DNA from 3 places in the Pseudonocardia tropica genome. Region 3 is predicted to be linked to each of the others. Evidence: riboswitches for the same ligand, from Rfam matches in the RefSeq annotation. Region 3 holds a riboswitch; each other region holds the start of a gene.
The links. A riboswitch is a leader RNA that binds a small molecule or an ion and turns the genes downstream of it on or off. The one in region 3 is predicted to bind cobalamin.

Region 1: another riboswitch for cobalamin. It lies ahead of metE (5-methyltetrahydropteroyltriglutamate--homocysteine S-methyltransferase); the one in region 3 lies ahead of WHI96_RS09100 (hypothetical protein).
Region 2: another riboswitch for cobalamin. It lies ahead of WHI96_RS13950 (ribonucleoside-diphosphate reductase subunit alpha); the one in region 3 lies ahead of WHI96_RS09100 (hypothetical protein).

What each region holds. Positions count from the first base shown of each region.
Region 1 covers NZ_JBEDNP010000007.1:209,667-215,280, reverse strand. The annotation lists gene WHI96_RS14050 (VWA domain-containing protein) at 1-589, opposite strand, end outside; gene WHI96_RS14045 (AAA family ATPase) at 603-1,859, opposite strand; gene mdo (NDMA-dependent methanol dehydrogenase) at 1,997-3,289, opposite strand; cobalamin riboswitch at 3,534-3,743, shown strand; gene metE (5-methyltetrahydropteroyltriglutamate--homocysteine S-methyltransferase) at 3,913-5,614, shown strand, end outside.
Region 2 covers NZ_JBEDNP010000007.1:176,333-181,946, reverse strand. The annotation lists gene WHI96_RS13950 (ribonucleoside-diphosphate reductase subunit alpha) at 1-2,195, opposite strand, end outside; cobalamin riboswitch at 2,327-2,530, opposite strand; gene WHI96_RS13945 (class I SAM-dependent methyltransferase) at 2,700-3,449, shown strand; gene WHI96_RS13940 (ABC transporter substrate-binding protein) at 3,450-4,970, opposite strand; gene WHI96_RS13935 (hypothetical protein) at 4,967-5,353, opposite strand; gene WHI96_RS13930 (ABC transporter ATP-binding protein) at 5,406-5,614, opposite strand, start outside.
Region 3 covers NZ_JBEDNP010000004.1:263,768-269,381, forward strand. The annotation lists gene WHI96_RS09090 (4'-phosphopantetheinyl transferase family protein) at 1-386, shown strand, start outside; gene WHI96_RS09095 (DNA polymerase IV) at 433-1,818, shown strand; gene WHI96_RS09100 (hypothetical protein) at 1,834-2,205, opposite strand; cobalamin riboswitch at 2,241-2,427, opposite strand; gene WHI96_RS09105 (hypothetical protein) at 2,485-2,880, opposite strand; gene WHI96_RS09110 (hypothetical protein) at 3,085-3,840, shown strand; gene WHI96_RS09115 (protein kinase domain-containing protein) at 3,837-5,507, shown strand; gene cobA (uroporphyrinogen-III C-methyltransferase) at 5,515-5,614, opposite strand, start outside.

The DNA of each region.
Region 1 (5,614 bases), on a different contig from region 3:
ACAGGTCGGCGTCGACCTTGGTGCCCTGCTGCTGGGAGATGTCACCGGGTTGACCGCCGCCGGAGAACCGGTCGGTCTCGATCTGCACGCGCTGGCCGTCGGTGACGTCGTTGGCCTGCTCCTTGGAGAGCACGATCTCGTCCGTCATCGACGCCATGTCGATCTTGTTGGCCTCCTGGTGCAGGTTGTACTGCTCGGCCAGGTCCTCCGGGTCGAAGAACTCCTTGATGTCGGCCGGGGCGCCGTGGTCGTGCCCCTCCTGCGGGGTCTCCGACGGCTCCTCGGACAGCGTGAAGTTCTCCAGCGGGGTGTCGTCGCTCAGGTCCCCGTGCCCGTGCCCGTGACCGTGGCCGGTGTCCGCCTCGCCCACCCTGACCAGGGCGAAGAACAGGTCGAAGACCTCGTCGAAGGTCGCCTCGTCGCGGCGGTCCTTGACCAGCGCGATGCGCAGCGCCTCCTTCAGCACCGACCGGTCGGACAGCACCCCGGGCTGGGCGGCGCAGGCCATCGCGTCGAGCGCCTCGGAGACCGAGATGCGTACCGACCGGATCCGCAGGAGCCGGACGAAGCGGTGGATGCTCGCTTCCACGCCGACGCCCCGATCAGACCGGGCGCTTGCGGGAGCCGCCGAAGGACCGCGCGCCCTGGCCCGGCGTCACCGAGCGCACCTTCTGCTGCGCGTTCGGGTTCCCCGCGGCGGCCTTGTTGCCGTAGCCGTCGTGGTGGCGCCCCGCGTTGTCCTTGCCGGTCCGCTTGCCGCGGCCGTCGACGTCGCCGTCGTCCGGGTCGTCGTGCCGGACGGCGGCGCGGGGGGCCGGGGTGCCGTGGTCGTGGTCGCCGTCGTGGCCGTGTCCGTGGCCGTGCCCGTGTCCGTGGTCGTCGACCACGGCGTTCGGGTCGACCAGGCGCGGCAGCGCGTCCAGCGCCTTCCTGACGTCCTTGTCGTACTTGACGACGACCGAGACGGTGTCGGACAGGATCTGCGAGCTCAGCTCGTCGACGCCCAGCACGGCCAGCGTGCGTGCCCAGTCGATGGTCTCCGAGATCGATGGCGACTTGCGCAGCTCCAGCTCGCGCAGCCCGCGCACGACGTTGACGAGCTCCTCGGCCAGCTGGTCCGACAGCCCGGTCTTCTTCGACTTCACGATCTCCAGCTCGCGGGAGGCCGACGGGTAGTCGAGGAACAGGTGCAGGCAGCGACGCTTGAGCGCGGCGGCGAGGTCGCGGGTGTTGTTCGAGGTCAGCAGCACGTACGGGCGCTGCTCGGCGACGAAGGTGCCGATCTCGGGGACGGAGATCTGGAACTCGCCGAGGGTCTCCAGCAGCACGGCCTCGAGGGCCTCGTCGGCGCGGTCGACCTCGTCGATCAGCAGCACGACGGGCTGCTCGGAGCGGATGGCCTCCAGCAGCGGGCGCGGGGCGAGGAAGCGCTCGGAGAAGAACACGCTCTCCTGGGACCCGATGCGGTCGACCGCGGCGGCGAGGTCGGGGGCGTCCTCGACCAGCTGCCCGATCTTCTCGCGGAGGATCTGGGTGTACATGAGCTGCTTGCCGTAGTCCCACTCGTACAGGGCCTTGGTCTCGTCCTGGCCCTCGTAGCACTGCAGGCGCAGCAGCCGGCGTCCGGTGGCGACGGCGAGCATCTTCGCCAGCTCGGTCTTGCCGACCCCGGCGGGCCCCTCGAGCAGCAGCGGCTTGTCCAGCCGGGTCAGCAGGAACACCGTCGTGGCCAGGCGGGTGTCGGCGATGTAACCCTGCTCGCGCAGGGTCTCGATCACCTGGTCGACGGACTCGAACGGGCCGATCGAGGCGACGGCGTCCGCCGCCTCGGTCACAGTGGGGACGACAGCCTCGGACACGCGGGTATCTCCTTCAAGGGCCCGCACCGGCTCTGGTGCGGAGAAGAGCGGAGCCGCAGCCAGCGGGCCCACCCGCCCGAGTATGACCTCGGATGACTGGGCCCGCTGGAGCGATGGTGGACGTACCGACCTGCGGATCAGGTCAGCAGGTCGTCCAGGTCACCGTTGATGGAGTGGTCGACGACCGGGCGGACGGTCTCGAACGTGCACTCCTTCGGGTTGCCCGGGGTGCAGGCGTCGCCGAGGACGTGGTTGGTGATGCGGTCGACGTCGGCCGCGTCACCGATGATCGTCGGCGCGTTCTCGTAGAACTTGGTCGGGCCCTGGCCCAGCCGGTTCTTCGAGTACGAGTCCTGCGTGACGTCGGCGAACTTCTCCGGGATGCCCACGTCGCGCAGCAGCCGGATGGAGGCGGCCAGCGCGGCGTCGGCCGCCTGCGGCTTGGTCATGCCGCGGGTGTCGACGCCCATCGCCTCGGCGATGTCGGCGAAGCGCTCGTACATGACGGGCATGTTGAACGCCCACACGCGGGGCAGCGCGATGGCGTTGTTCAGGCCGTGGTGGGTGTCGTAGAACGCCGACACCGCGTGCGAGATCGAGTGGATGATGCCGAGACCACCCGAGTTGAACGCCTGGGCGGCGATGTACTGCGCGTACATCATGCCCTCGCGGCCGGCCAGGTCCTGGCCGTTCCACACGGCCGCACGCAGGTGCTGGCTGGTCAGCTTGATCGCGTGCAGCGCGTTGCCCAGCGACGGCTGGAAGTTCAGCCGGGAGACGTAGGGCTCGGAGGCGTGCGCGAGCACGTCGAAGCCGCACTGCGCGGTGTAGTCGACCGGGCAGTCGTAGTAGAGCACCGGGTCGTCGATCGCCAGCGTGGCGACCGAGGCGTCGTCGAACGCGACGTACTTGTGCGGGTTGTCGGGGTCGGTCGTGGTGTCGGTGATGACGTAGGCCCACGAGGTCTCCGAGCCGGTACCGGCCGTGGTGGAGACCGCGATGTGCGGCGGGTTCGCCGGGTTCTCGGACTTGTTGAAGCCCTCGAACTCGTTGACGTTGCGGCCGTCGTGCGCGACCGAGATCCGGGCGCCCTTACAGGCGTCGTGCGAGGAGCCGCCGCCGATGGAGACGAACGAGTCGCACTTGTTCTGCTGGTACAACGCGACGGCGTCCATCGAGTTGTAGTCCTTGGGGTTGGACTCGACCTTGTCGTACAGCACGACCTCGAGGCCGTGGTACTTCATCGACTCGACGATCTTGTTGACGATGTCGGTGCCGCGCAGGCCCGACGTCATGACCAGGGTCTTCTTGAAGCCCAGCTTCAGGGCCTCCGGGCCGATGAGCTCGTGCGACCCCGGACCCATGAGTGCACGGGGGAACGGGTGGAACTCCTTGATGGGGAACGGCTTGAGCAGCTCGTCTACCTGCATGTCAGCCCTTTCTGAGGCAGGTGGATGGGTCGAGACCGCACGCTAGGACCCCTGTGGCTGCGGGCACAGGGGTGATCGCCATTACCCCTCGGGAGACCGGGCAGGTTCCCCCTCCGAACGGGGGGGTGCGTGGTGGGGTCGCCCTCGGCCCGGGTGACGGGGAGGGCCTGGCAGTACTGCCAATGTATGGCAACAAGGAAGGAACGGCAACACTTGCCGTGGACCCGAGTTCCGGCCGTCGACTACTGTCGAGCCCGCCGACGGTTCGCGTCGTCCTGCGGGGCGGCGCGAGGCAAGAGGGAACCCGGTGCGAGTCCGGGACTGCCCCGCAGCGGTGAGTGGGAACGACCGCCGTCAACGAGCACTGGGAGCCACGGCCCCCGGGAAGCGACGGCCAGTAGGAGCGTGTCCGGCGCCCACGAGTCCGAAGACCTGCCGCCGGTGCGCGCGCCGACCGGCGCGCGCGGATCCGCGGCCTCGTGGGAGGGCCGACCGGACACCGGGCACCGCCCGCCCGCCGACGCCACGCGCGTCCGGCGTGCGAGAGGCGCCCGCGTCGTGCCGTCGGCTCCCGGCGGCGTCACGGATCCTCACCGCGCTCGCGAGGAGAGGGAGCCGTGTCGATGTCGTTCGAATCGGGCACCGCAAGCACCGTGCTGGGATACCCGCGGATCGGTCCGCGCCGGGAGCTCAAGCGCGCCGAGGAGACGTTCTGGGCGGGGCGCGCCGACGCCTCGGAGCTCCGGGAGGTCGCGGCCAGGCTGCGCAGTGACACCTGGACCGGGCTGCGCGACGCCGGGCTCGGCCAGGTCCCCGGCAACACGTTCTCGTACTACGACCACGTCCTGGACACCGCGCTCGCCGTCGGGGCGGTGCCGCAGCGTTTCGCCGGCATCACCGACCCGCTGGAGCGGCTGTTCGCGATGGCCCGCGGCCGGGACGGCGCGCCGGCCTGCGAGATGACCAAGTGGTTCGACACCAACTACCACTACCTGGTCCCCGAGCTCGGCCCGGACACCCGGCTCGCGCCTGCCGACCGCAAGGTCGTCGAGGAGTTCAGGGAGGCGCTGCGCGCGGACGTCGTCACCCGGCCGGTGCTCGTCGGGCCGGTGACGTTCCTGCTGCTGTCCAAGGCCGTCGACGGCGCGCCCGAGGGTTTCCGCCCGCTGGACCTGCTCGGGCCGCTGGTCGAGGTGTACCGCGACCTGCTCGCCGAGCTGGCCGACGCCGGCGCGGACTGGGTCCAGCTCGACGAGCCCGCGTTCGCCGCGGACCGCACCGACGACGAGATCGCGGCCCTGCGCAAGGCCTACGACCGGCTGGCCTCGGCCCCGCGCCGGCCGAAGATCCTGGTGGCGAGCTACTTCGGCGAGCTCGGCCGGGCGCTCCCGGTGCTCGCCTCGACCGGGGTCGAAGGGCTGGCGCTGGACCTGGTCGCGGGCCGCGCCGACCTGGACGGGATCGGCCGGGTCGAGGGGCTGGACCGCAAGGTGCTGCTGGCCGGCGTGGTGGACGGGCGCAACGTGTGGCGGACCGACCTGGACGCCGCTCTCGCCGACGTCCGGCGGCTCGGCGAGGTGGCCGGCTCGGTGCTGGTGTCGACGTCGTGCTCGCTGCTGCACGTGCCCTACGACCTGTCGGTGGAGACCACGCTGCCCGCCGACGTCGTCGACATGCTGGCCTTCGCCCGGCAGAAGGTGGACGAGGTGGTTCTGCTCGGCCGGGCCCTGCGCGAGGGCCGGGACGCCGTCGCGGCCGGATTCGACGCCGCGGCGGCGACCCGGGACCGGGTGGCGGCCGCCACCCGGCGCGACGAGCGGGTGCGGGCCCGGCTCGCCGAGCTCGGGCCGGACCACTACCGGCGCAGCGCGGGCGACGTGCGGGCGACCGTCCAGCGGGAGGCGCTCGGGCTTCCCGAGGTCCCCACGACGACGATCGGCTCGTTCCCGCAGACCGGCGCGATCCGCACCGACCGCGCGGCGCACCGCGCCGGGGAGATCTCGGCCGAGGAGTACACCGCGCGGATGCGCCGCGAGATCGAGCGGGTGGTGCGGCTGCAGGAGGAGATCGGGCTGGACGTGCTGGTGCACGGCGAGCCCGAGCGCAACGACATGGTCCAGTACTTCGCGGAGAACCTGGACGGGTTCGCGACCACCGAGCTGGGCTGGGTGCAGTCCTACGGCTCGCGTTGCGTGCGCCCGCCGATCCTGCACTCGGACGTGTCCCGCCCCCGGCCGATCACCGTCGAGTGGGCGCGCTTCGCCCAGTCGCTGTCGGACAAGCCGGTCAAGGGCATGCTCACCGGACCGGTGACGATCCTGGCCT
Region 2 (5,614 bases), on a different contig from region 3:
CGGTCGACGTGGAGCTCGCCGTCGCCCCGGGCCGCGGCCAGTAGCTCGAGCGAGTCCAGCGGCAGGATCCCGCGGCTCCACAGCGACCCGTCGAAGCTGGGGTAGCGGCCGCGCTCGACCGCCAGGTCCGACGACGCGGTGATCGCGTGGAACGACAGCGCCTCCGCGCTGCGGTCGGCGAACCGCACCGCCGCGTCGGAGCCGGGCGCGATGCGCTGGGTGAACAGCGCGTCGGAGAAGCCCATGAGGCCCAGGCCGACCGGTCGGTGCCGCAGGTTGGACCGGCGGGCCTCGGGGATCGTGTAGAAGTTGATGTCCACGACGTTGTCGAGCATCCGCACCGCGGTGGTCACCGTGCGGCGCAGCTTGTCGGTGTCGAGCGCGATGCCGTCGCCCACCGGCCCCACGTGCGCGGCGAGGTTCACCGAGCCCAGGTTGCAGACCGCGACCTCGCCCTCGTCGCCGGCACGGGTGTTGAGGGTGATCTCGGTGCACAGGTTCGACGAGTGCACCACGCCCGCGTGCTGCTGCGGGCTGCGCAGGTTGCACGGGTCCTTGAACGTGATCCACGGGTGCCCGGTCTCGAACAGCATGGTCAGCATCCGCCGCCACAGCTCGACCGCACGCACCGTGCGGTGCACCCGCACCTCACCGCGCGCGGCGGCCGCCTCGTAGGCGCGGTAGCGCTCGGCGAACGCGGTGCCGTAGAGGTCGTGCAGGTCGGGGACCTCGTCCGGGGAGAACAGGGTCCACTCGCCGTCGGCCTGCACGCGGCGCAGGAACTCGTCGGGCACCCAGTTCGCGGTGTTCATGTCGTGCGTACGGCGGCGGTCGTCGCCGGTGTTCTTGCGCAGGTCGAGGAACTCCTCGATGTCGACGTGCCACGTCTCCAGGTAGGCGCACGCGGCGCCCTTGCGCTTGCCGCCCTGGTTCACCGCGACGGCGGTGTCCCCGGCGATCTTGAGGAACGGCACCACGCCCTGGGAGACGCCGTTGGTGCCCCGGATGTGCGCGCCGAGCCCCCGGACCGGGGTCCAGTCGTTGCCCAGCCCGCCGGAGTACTTCGCCAGCAGCGCGTTGTTGCGATACCCGCCGAAGATCGACTCCAGGTCGTCGTCGACGGTGGTGAGGAAGCACGACGACAGCTGCGGGCGGGTGGTGCCGGAGTTGAACAGGGTCGGGGTCGAGGCCATGAAGTCGAAGCTCGACAGCAGCTCGTAGAACTCGACCGCCCGCGCCTCGCGGTCGACCTCGCGGACCGCCAGCCCCATCGCGACCCGCAGGAAGAACGCCTGCGGCAGCTCGAAGCGCACGCCGCGCTCGTGGAGGAAGTAGCGGTCGTAGAGGGTCTGCAGGCCGAGGAAGCCGATCTGCAGGTCGCGCTCGGGACGGATCGCTGCGGTGACCCGCTCCAGGTCGAAGGTCGCCAGCTCCGGGTCGACCAGGCCGACCGCGATCGCGTGCCGCAGGTAGTCGCGGAAGTAGGAGGCGTAGGCCGCGCCCATCCCCGCGTGGTCCGGGGTGGACGGTGTGCCGGCCAGGTGCGACACGGCCTCGGCGCGCAGCCGGTCCAGCAGCAGCCGCGAGGCCACCAGGGAGTACGCGGGCTCGCGCTCGACCAGGGTGCGGGCGGCCAGGACGAGGGCCTGGGCGAGCTCGTCGGCGGTGATGCCGTCGTAGACGGTGCGGTCCAGCTCGGCGAGCACCGGCTCCGGGGTCACGTCCTCGACACCGGCGCAGGCCTCGTCGAGCACCGCGGCGACGCGGGCGCGGTCCAGCGGGGCCCGGCTGCCGTCGGGGTGGGTGACGTGCACGACCGGGGCGTCCGCGGCGGCGGTGTCCCCGCCGTCGTGCGCGCGGGCCCGGGCCTGCTGCTCGCGGTAGAGCACGTAGGAGCGGGCGACCCGGTGGTGCCCGCCGCGCATGAGGGCGAGCTCGACCTGGTCCTGGATCTGCTCGACGTGCACCGCGTGCGCGGGGTGGCGGGCCAGCGCCGCGACGACCTGGTCGGTCAGCCCGGCGACCAGGTGGTGCAGCCGCGACGACGACGCGCCGGCGTCCCCCTCGACGGCGAGGAATGCCTTGGTCATCGCCACCGAGATCGTGGTGGCGTCGAAACCGGTCTCCGACCCGTCGCGCCGGATGACGCGCGGGGCCGGGGGTGCTGATGCCGGTGCAGCGGTGGAAGTCGTCACGGGCTCTCTCCTCGCGAGTCGCCGTCGTCCCCGGGGGCGGAGCGGTGCGAGGAGGCGGTGGGACCGCACGGCAGCGCAGGCCCACCACACCCTGGCGCCGTCCCACGAGGCCCCGGAGCAGCGCGCACCGGTCGGCACGCGCACCGGTGGCAGGTCTTCGGACTCACGGGCGCACTGCTCGGACCTATTGGCCGTCGCTTCCCGGGAGGAGCTCCCAGTGCTGTTGACGGCGGTCGTTCCCGCTCACCGCTGCGGGGCAGTCCCGGATTCCCACCGGGTTCCCTCTTGCCTCACCGGCCCGTGCGGACCGGTGAACCACCAGCGCCCCGGACACTACATCTGGGGTCCGGACACGATCGACCCCCCTATCGGTTCCGGTTTCGCGGACCGTTGAGTCACGCACGGTGAACGTCGCCGGTCACGGGCCCGGCGGTCCCTTCCGTTCGACGGGCCCGCCCGGTTACCGTCGGACGCGCTGTTGCCACCGATGTGCAGGAGAGTGCGATGACCACCGGAACGGACCTCGACGCCGAGCACTGGCTGCGCCGGTGGGACGCCCAGCAGGAGCGCTACATCCCCGACCGCGAGGAGCTGTTCGCCCTGGCGCTCGACGTCGTCGACCGGCTCGCGGGTACGCCTGCGCGGCTGCTCGACCTCGCCTGCGGGCCCGGGTCGTTCGCGTCCCGCGCGGCGGCGCGCTGGACCGGTGCCGAGGTGGTCGGCGTCGACGTCGACCCGGTCATGCTGGAGCTGGCCCGGCGGACCACCGGTGAGCGCGTGCGCTGGGTCGACGCCGACCTCTCGCGTCCCGGGTGGACCGACGCCGTCGGCGGCGGGCCGTTCGACGCGGCCGTCTCGGCCACCGCGCTGCACTGGCTGCCCGAGCCCGCGCTGCCCGAGCTCGCGCAGCGCCTCGCGTCCGTGCTGCGCCCCGGCGGTGTGTTCGTGAACGTCGACACCGTGCTCGCCGACCCCGGCCGGCCGCGCCTGGCCGAGCTGACCCGGGCCCTGCGGGTCGAGCGCACCGACCGCGGGCTGGCCACCGGCGAGGACTTCCGGACCTGGTGGGACGCGCTGGCCGACGAGCCCGCCCTGGCCGACGGGTTCGCCGAGCGGGAGCGCCGCTTCGCCGACCGGGTCACCGGCGGGTCGTCGCTGCCGGCCTGGGAGCGGGCGCTGTCCGGCGCCGGGTTCGCCGAGGTCGGGACGCTCACCCAGACCTTCGACCGGCGCACCCTGGTCGCGATCCGCTGATCACCCGAGCCGGGCGCGCGCGAAGTTCGCCCAGGCGAACGTGTTCGGCCGGGCCGCCTCCAGTCCGGTGAGCCCGGCCGCCACGCCGACGTTCCAGTCCCGCACGCCCCACACCAGGGCGCCCGAGTCGGCGCGCAGCAGACCCAGGATCCGGGCGAACGCGTCGGTGCGGGCGGCGTCGTCGGTGGTGGCGACGGCGGCGTAGTAGAGGCGGTCGATCTCGGGGTTGCGGTAGCCGGTGAAGTCGTAGGTCGGGGTGCTGGTGAGCATCCGGCGTCCGATGTAGTCCGGGATCGGCAGCGAGCCGGTGCTGTTCTGGGAGAACACGCCCTGCTGCCGGATGGCGCGGAAGTACCCCGACGACGGCAGCGGCCGCGCCGTGACCCGCAGCCCGACCTCGCCGAGCCGGCGCGCCACCAGCGCGGTGGCGGCGTCGAAGGTCGGGTCGGCGCCGCTGGTCTGCAGCTCGACCGCCGCCCCCTGCGCCCCGGCCTCGGTGACGAGCGCGCGGGCCCGCGCGACGTCCCGCGCCACCGGGCCCACCCCCGCCGGGTGGTAGCGCAGCCCCTGGCCGAACATGTCGTCGCCGACCCGGCCGCGCCCGAGCAGCGCGACCCGCACGAGCTCCTCGCGGTCGATGCCCAGCCGCACCGCCTCGCGCAGCCGCGGGTCGGAGAACGGCGCCCGGTCCACCCGCATCACCAGGAACTGGCTCGCCGAGGCCGGTGCGGACAGCGCCGCGGCGCGCTGCTCGCCGTCGAGCCGGGCGGCGCCGGTGGGGGTGAGGTCGTGGGCGTAGTGCACCTGGCCGGACAGCAGGGCGCCGATCCGGGCGGCCTCGTCGTCGACGGGCAGGAACTCCAGCTCGCGCACGCCGGGCGCGCCGTCCCAGTGGTCCTCGGACGCGGTGTAGACGGTGGACCCGCCCGGGGTGAACGACGCGAGCCGGAACGGCCCCGTCCCGTTCGGACGGTCGAACGACGTCGTCCCGGCCTTGACGATCTCGGTTCCCGGCGCGCCCCAGGCCAGCGGGAACAGCGTGTTCGGCCGGGTCAGCACCAGCTCGACCTCGGTCGGCGACACCGCCCGCGAGGCGGCCGCGTCGAGGTCGCGGAACAGGGTCGCGGCGATCGCGGTGGTCGCCGGGTCGGTGATGCGGGCCAGGGTGGCGAGCACGTCGTCGGCGGTGAGCGGGGAGCCGTCGTGGAAGCGGGCCGCGCGCAGCCGGATCCGCCACCGCCGCCCGGTCGCGTCGCTCTCCCAGGACTCGGCCAGCCGCGGCTCGGGGGTCATGTCCTGCGACCACCCGGTGAGGGTGTCGAAGCACGCCTTGGCCCGGGCCTGGTCGACGTAGAGCGGCAGGACGTGCGGGTCCAGCGACTCGCGCGAGCCGCCGGTCGCGAAGGCGACCCGCAGCCGCTGGTCGCCCGCCCCGCCGCCGGAGCAGCCGGTGAGGGCGAGCGCGGCGACGCCCAGTGCGCCGGTCAGCACCCGGCGCCGGGACAGCTCGGGCGGGGTCATCCGGCGGCCCGCCCGGTGTCCGAGGCCCGCGGGCCGGGGGCGAACACGTGCCCGTCGAGGACGGCCGGGCGTGGCGCCGTGCCCGGGCCGCCCGCGCGGACCCAGTCGGCGACGGCGTCGGTCGTCGCCGCGTCCAGGACCGCACGCAGCCACACGGGCCGCGCCCCCGCCCGTCGCGCGGCCGGGGTGGGTCCGACCACGACGACGTCGGAGTCGGCACACGGGCCGAGGCACTCGCTGGTCCGCAGCCGCGCGTGGCCCTCGGTGCCCCGGGTGAGCCGGTCGAGCAGCCTGTCGTGGTGGGGCCGGTCCAGGCCCGGGTGCTTGCGACCGGAGCCGCAGCAGCACCCCCGGCAGACGGTGACGGCGGACAGCGCGGACATGATCCGACCGTACGTGACGTATGACGAGTTGTTCAGACGTGAGTGACGACCGTCAAGTGGCACCGCGGCCGGCCGGGACCGGCCGCGCTGCCACGGCCACCCGGCCGTCGACGAGCGTCACGACCCGGTCCGCCGACGCGACGGTGACCGGGTCGTGGCTGATCAGCAGCACCGCGGTGCGGTCCTCGCGGCAGGAGCGCCGCAGCTCGGCGAGCAGCAGCGCGCGGTGCCCGCCGTCCAGCGCCGAGGTGGCCTCGTCGG
Region 3 (5,614 bases):
CGGTCGGCGTCGACGTCGAGGCGCACCGCCCGCTGTCCGGCCTCGACGGCCTGGTCCGGCACGCCCTCTCCCCCGCCGAACTCGCCGCGACCCCGCCCGACGGGACCGGGTTCCTGGTCACCTGGACCCGCAAGGAGGCGTTGCTCAAGGCCACCGGCGAGGGCCTGTCGAGCCCGATGGACGCGATCACGCTGTCCCCGCCGGACGCGCCGGCCCGGGTGCTGGGCTGGACCGGCACCGGCGGGAGCTGGTGGGTCGCCGACGTCGCCACCGGGCTCGACGACCACCCGGGCGCCGTCGCCGGGGCGGGACCGGTGGCCCCCGTCGTCACCGTCGCCGACGGCGATGCGGTCCTGTCGGTGCGCCGGGGCACGATGCACGGGTGACGGTGAGGTGACCGCGGCGGCCGACCGCTGGGTGCTGCACCTCGACATGGACGCGTTCTTCGCCTCCGTCGAGCAGCTGACCCGGCCCACGCTGGCCGACCGGCCGGTCCTGGTCGGCGGCGCGGGACCGCGCGGCGTCGTCGCGGGGGCGAGCTACCAGGCGCGGGTGTTCGGGGCCCGCTCGGCGATGCCGATGGGCCAGGCGCGGCGGCGCTGCCCGCACGCGACGGTCCTGCCGCCCCGGTTCCCGCTGTACAAGGCGCTGTCCGACGAGGTCATGGCCGTCCTCGGCGAGTTCTCCCCGGTGCTCGAACCGGTGTCGGTCGACGAGGCGTTCGTGGAACCGCCCGACCTCGTCGGCGCCGATCCCGAGCAGGTGCGGGAGTGGGGCACCCGGCTGCGCGGCGCGGTGCGCGAGCGCACCGGGCTGCCCGCCTCGGTGGGTGCCGGGTCGGGCAAGCAGGTCGCGAAGATCGCCTCCGAGCTGGCCAAACCGGACGGGCTGCGGGTGATCGCCCACGCCGAGCAGGCCGCCGTGCTCGACCCCCTCCCGGTGCGGTCGCTGTGGGGTATCGGGCCGGTCTCCGGCGAGGCGCTGCGGAAGATCGGGGTCGAGACGATCGGACAGCTCGCCGCGATGGACCCCCGCGAGGTCGCCGGGGTGCTGGGCGCCGCCGTCGGGTCCGAGCTGCACCGCCTGGCCCGCGGCGTCGACGACCGTCCGGTCGCCCCGCGCGGCGCGGCCAAGCAGATCAGCGCAGAGACGACCTTCGACGCCGACCTGACCGCGATGACCGCGGTGCACACCGCGGTGGAGTCGATCTGCGTCGCCGTGCACCGGCGCCTGGTCGCCGACGGCAGGACCGCCCGCACCGTCACGGTGAAGGCGCGGACCGGGGACTTCACCACCCACACCCGGTCCGAGACGACCCCCTTCGGGACCCGCGACCTGGCCACCCTGGTCGCGGTGGCCCGACGGCTGGCCGAGGGCGCCGTCGGCGAGGGCGGGGTGCGGCTGCTGGGGGTGTCGGTGTCCGGCTTCGGCGACGAGCCGCCGCTGGCCCTGTTCGACGCGGTGCCCTCGGGGAGCGGGTGGACGACGGCCCCGGGGACCGGCACGCCCCCGGGGACCGGCGCGACCGTGGGGACCGGCGCGACCGTGGGGACCGGCGCGACCGTGGAGACCGGTGACGTGCCCGGCCCGCTCCGCCCGGGCCGGCCCGACCGCGAACCCGACCCGGACCGGCCCTGGCGCGCGGGCGACGACGTCGCCCACCCGGAGCACGGCCACGGCTGGGTCCAGGGCGCCGGGCACGGACGGGTCACCGTGCGCTTCGAGACCGCGCTCACCGGCCCCGGACGCACCCGCACCCTCGACGCCGCCGACCCGGACCTCACCCGGGCCGACCCGCTGGGCAGCTGGCGGGCCTGAGCCCGGGCGCGGGGCTCAGCCGATCAGCGGGCTGCGGTGCGGCGGAGCGACGCGGCCGCCCTCGGCGATTCGGGCGCGCAGCGCGGGGGCGGTGCGGTTCAGCCCGTCGAGGACGGCGCCGAGCGCGGCGTCGCCCGCGGGGTCGCCCCCGACCAGCAGCACCGCCGCACCGGCGGGTCCGGCGGCGGCCCAGGCCGCGATGCGGGCGACGGCGTCGCGCGGGGTGACCGGCTCGACCCGCCACGCCTCGGCGTAGAACAGGGCGGTCGGCTCGGCCTGCGGGAAGGCGAAGACCGTCTCGGCCTCCGCCAGCAGGTCGTGCGCACCCGGGCGGGACGCGTCGTCGCCGGACGGGTCGGTACCGAGCACCACCAGGTCGTGGCTCATCGCATGTCCTCCTCGAGGGTCCGCGCCCTCATCAGTGGGAATCCGCGACGACGGGCAGTGTCCTGGCTCCCGGATCGGTGCGCCCTCCCCGGCCTTCCCACCCTCGCGGGCGGTGGCGCCGGTGTGGGGAGGGCACTCCCCGGTGACAGTGGCGGGACCGCGCCGGACTCGCACCGGCTTCCTGATCCGTCGTCGCGGGGAGCCCATCACGCGACGCGACCCCGGTCAACCACCCGGTCGACCCCGTCACGACGACGGGGCCGACCGGTGGGGAGCGGCTCAGTACCCCTTGTCGTGCCCGCACGACACGGCGGGCTTGATCGTCCCGGTGGCGATGGCCGGCAGCGACGGCCGCTTCCAGCTCCGGACGAGGCTCTTCCCGACGGCCTTGAGCGCGCACTCGCCGGCGTCGACGTACATGGCACCCGTGTCGGACAGGGCGTCGTTGAGCCGCTGGTTGTCGTCGATCCCGCCGCCGCGGCAGCCCGAGCCGGGGCCGTCGTGCGTGCCGAACGGGCAGAACGCGACCGTCTGCACGGGCGCGGTGACGGTCCGGGTGGCGGAGTCGGCGGGGCCGAGGGTGAGCCCGGCCGCGAGCGCCCCGGTGAGCGCGAGGGCCGCGGCCACCGCGCCGACGGGTCGGCGGATCGGGGTGGACTGCTGTGTGGATCGCATCGTGCTGACCTCCGAGGTTGGACGGCCGTCTCGTACGGCCGGTGTCGGCACCGGTCTCCCGGTGGGAGAAGGTTCGCCGTGTCCGGCAGCTCTGTCCGGTACCGTGGAACTTGTCCGATCCGTCCGCGGGTGCTAACACTCGCCGGCCCGGGACGAGTACACCGACGGTTCGATGATCAGCTCGCTCCTGTGGAGGCCGTCGTCATGTCCGACCCCGCCGGGGACGTGTACGCCGTCGTCACCTGGCAGGGCGCCCGGTCGTGTCTGCGGCCCCGCGAGTCGATCGGGTTCGGCCGCGCCCCGGCGAACCGCATCCTGATCGGCGCCGACCCCGAGGACGACCGGGTGTCGCGTCGGGCGGGTTCCATCGAGTGCACCCGGGACGGGGTCGTGCTGCACAACCTGTCCGAGAAGCACCCGTTCGACGTGCAGACCTTCCCCGGCCGCGGCTTCACCGTGCCCCCGCTCGAGGTACGCGGTTCACGGCCGCACACCAGGCTGGCCGTGCGCGTCACCGGCACCGGCCGCACCTACGTGATCGGGCTCGATCTCGCCCGGCTGACGGCCGCGGCCGGTGCGCACGGCCGCGCCCGGCACGACCTGACCGGCCGGACGACGACGGGTGTCACCCGCATCGACCTGCCCGCCGAGGACCGGCACCTCCTCGCGGCCGTCTGTCTCCGACCGATGACCCGGACCGGACCGGCCGCCGTGCCCACACATGCCACCGTCGCCGCGGACCTGACCGCCCACGGCCACGGGCCGGTCGCTCCCCTCACCGTGCGCAACCGGGTCGCGGCGTTGCGCACCACGCTGGTCGAGCAGTTCGGGGTCGACGAGCTGTGGGGCCCGTCCCCGGGTGAAACCGTCCTGGACCGCCTGGCGAGGTGGGCACGCCGCTCCGGGAACGTCCTCGCCGCCGATCTGGAGGCCCTCGACCTGCGTGCGGAGGACGCATGAGCACTCCGGGCGCGGGTGGCCGGGACCCGGCGACGACGGCGGCACCCGACCGGGACGACCCGACCCCACGCCGCGCCGGGACCTGGGCCGGGCCGCGCGACCGCCCGTTCCGCTACGAGGTGCTCGCCGAGGTCGGCAGCGGCGGGGAGGGCCGTGTCTACAAGGTGCGCTACGCCGACGACGACAGCGGCGCCGACGAGGTCTTCGCACTCAAGGAGTACCGGGCACCCGCCGCCGCACCGGCGGGCTGGCCCGACGACGGCACCTGGGACCGGGTCCGGAACCAGGCCCGGCTGCTGACCTCGGTCGCGCGCGGGGACCGGCTGGTCCGGGTGATCGAGGTGTTCCGCGGCCGCGTGGTCACCGCACCGGCCGCCCCGGAGGGCCCGCTGGTCCCGGTCGTCGTCATGGAGTGGCTGGACGGTCCGGACCTCGACACCGCTGCCCGTGCCCAGGACTGTGCGGTGCAGACCCGACTCACCTGGCTCGGTCAGCTGGCCGAGGCCGTGCACGCCCTGCACGGCCCGGACGAGCGCGGCCGCCCGTCGGTCGTGCACGCCGACGTGAAGCCCGGGAACTGCATCATCGACGGCGACCGGGGCCTGGTGCTGGTCGACACCGGCACCACCCAACGGGCCGGCGGCGCGCCGGACCCACGACTGCTGCGGTCCGGCCAGTACGCGGCACCGGAGATCCTCCTCGACCCGGGTCGGGCCCGGGACGTCGCCAGCGACGCCTACTCGGTGGCCGCCGTCGCCGTGTTCCTGCTGACCCGCACACCGCCCCCGGCCGCCGAGCGGCCGGACCTGGCGACCGCCGTCCGCACGCTGTTGCTCACCCACGCCGACCTTCCACCGCGGCGGCGGTCCGCCGTGGCGGACCGTGTCGTCGGGTTGCTGGTGGCGCCGCCGGACGAGCGTGCGGTGGTGGACCTCCCGGAGTGGGTGGCGGGGGTGCGACGGGCGGCCGGGCCGCGCCGTCGACGGGTCGTGGTCCGGGTCGTCGCCGCCGTCGCGGTGCTCGTCGCACTCGGGGTGGGTCTCCTGGTCGGGCTCCCCACCGGGGAGCGGGCAGCGGCACGGGTACCGGCCCCGTTCGAGGGGGAACTGCTGTACGCCGCCGACCTGACCGCACCGGCGCCGGAGTGGCCCGAACACACCGATCCCGGTGTCACGACCCGCTACGCCGAGGGCCGTTACGACGTGCACGTCGTCCGGCCCGGCACCTACGTCACCGTCCCCGCACCCCCGACCCCGCAGATCGGCGACGAGGTGGTCACCGCGACCGCCCGGATCGCCTCCGGCCAGGGCGCCTGGGGGGTGTGGTGCCGCGGCACCGACGAGCGGGGCACCCGTCGCTACGAGTTCCAGGTCAGCCACGGTGGCGCTGTGCGCGTCGTCCTGCCCGACGGTACTGCGACCACCTGGTCCTACGTCGACGGTCTCGACACCTCACTGCCGGTCACGCTGTCGGCGCGCTGCGACGACGTGCCGGACGCCCCGGTGGAGCTGACCCTGGCGGTGAACGGCACGACGGTGCTGACCCACCGACCCGCATCGATCCTGGGGCCGGGCTTCGCGGGGGTGTCCGGGATGGCCTTCTCCGACGTCGACGGTCCCACGGTCACGGCCGCCGTCACCCGGTTCGAGGTGCGGCGCGGCCGCTGATCGGCGGTCAGGACCCGACGGGAGCCCGCAGCCCGGCGACCGGTCCGATGACGACGATCGCGGGCGGACTGATCTCCTGCTCGGCGGCGACCCGCTCGGCCGTCTCC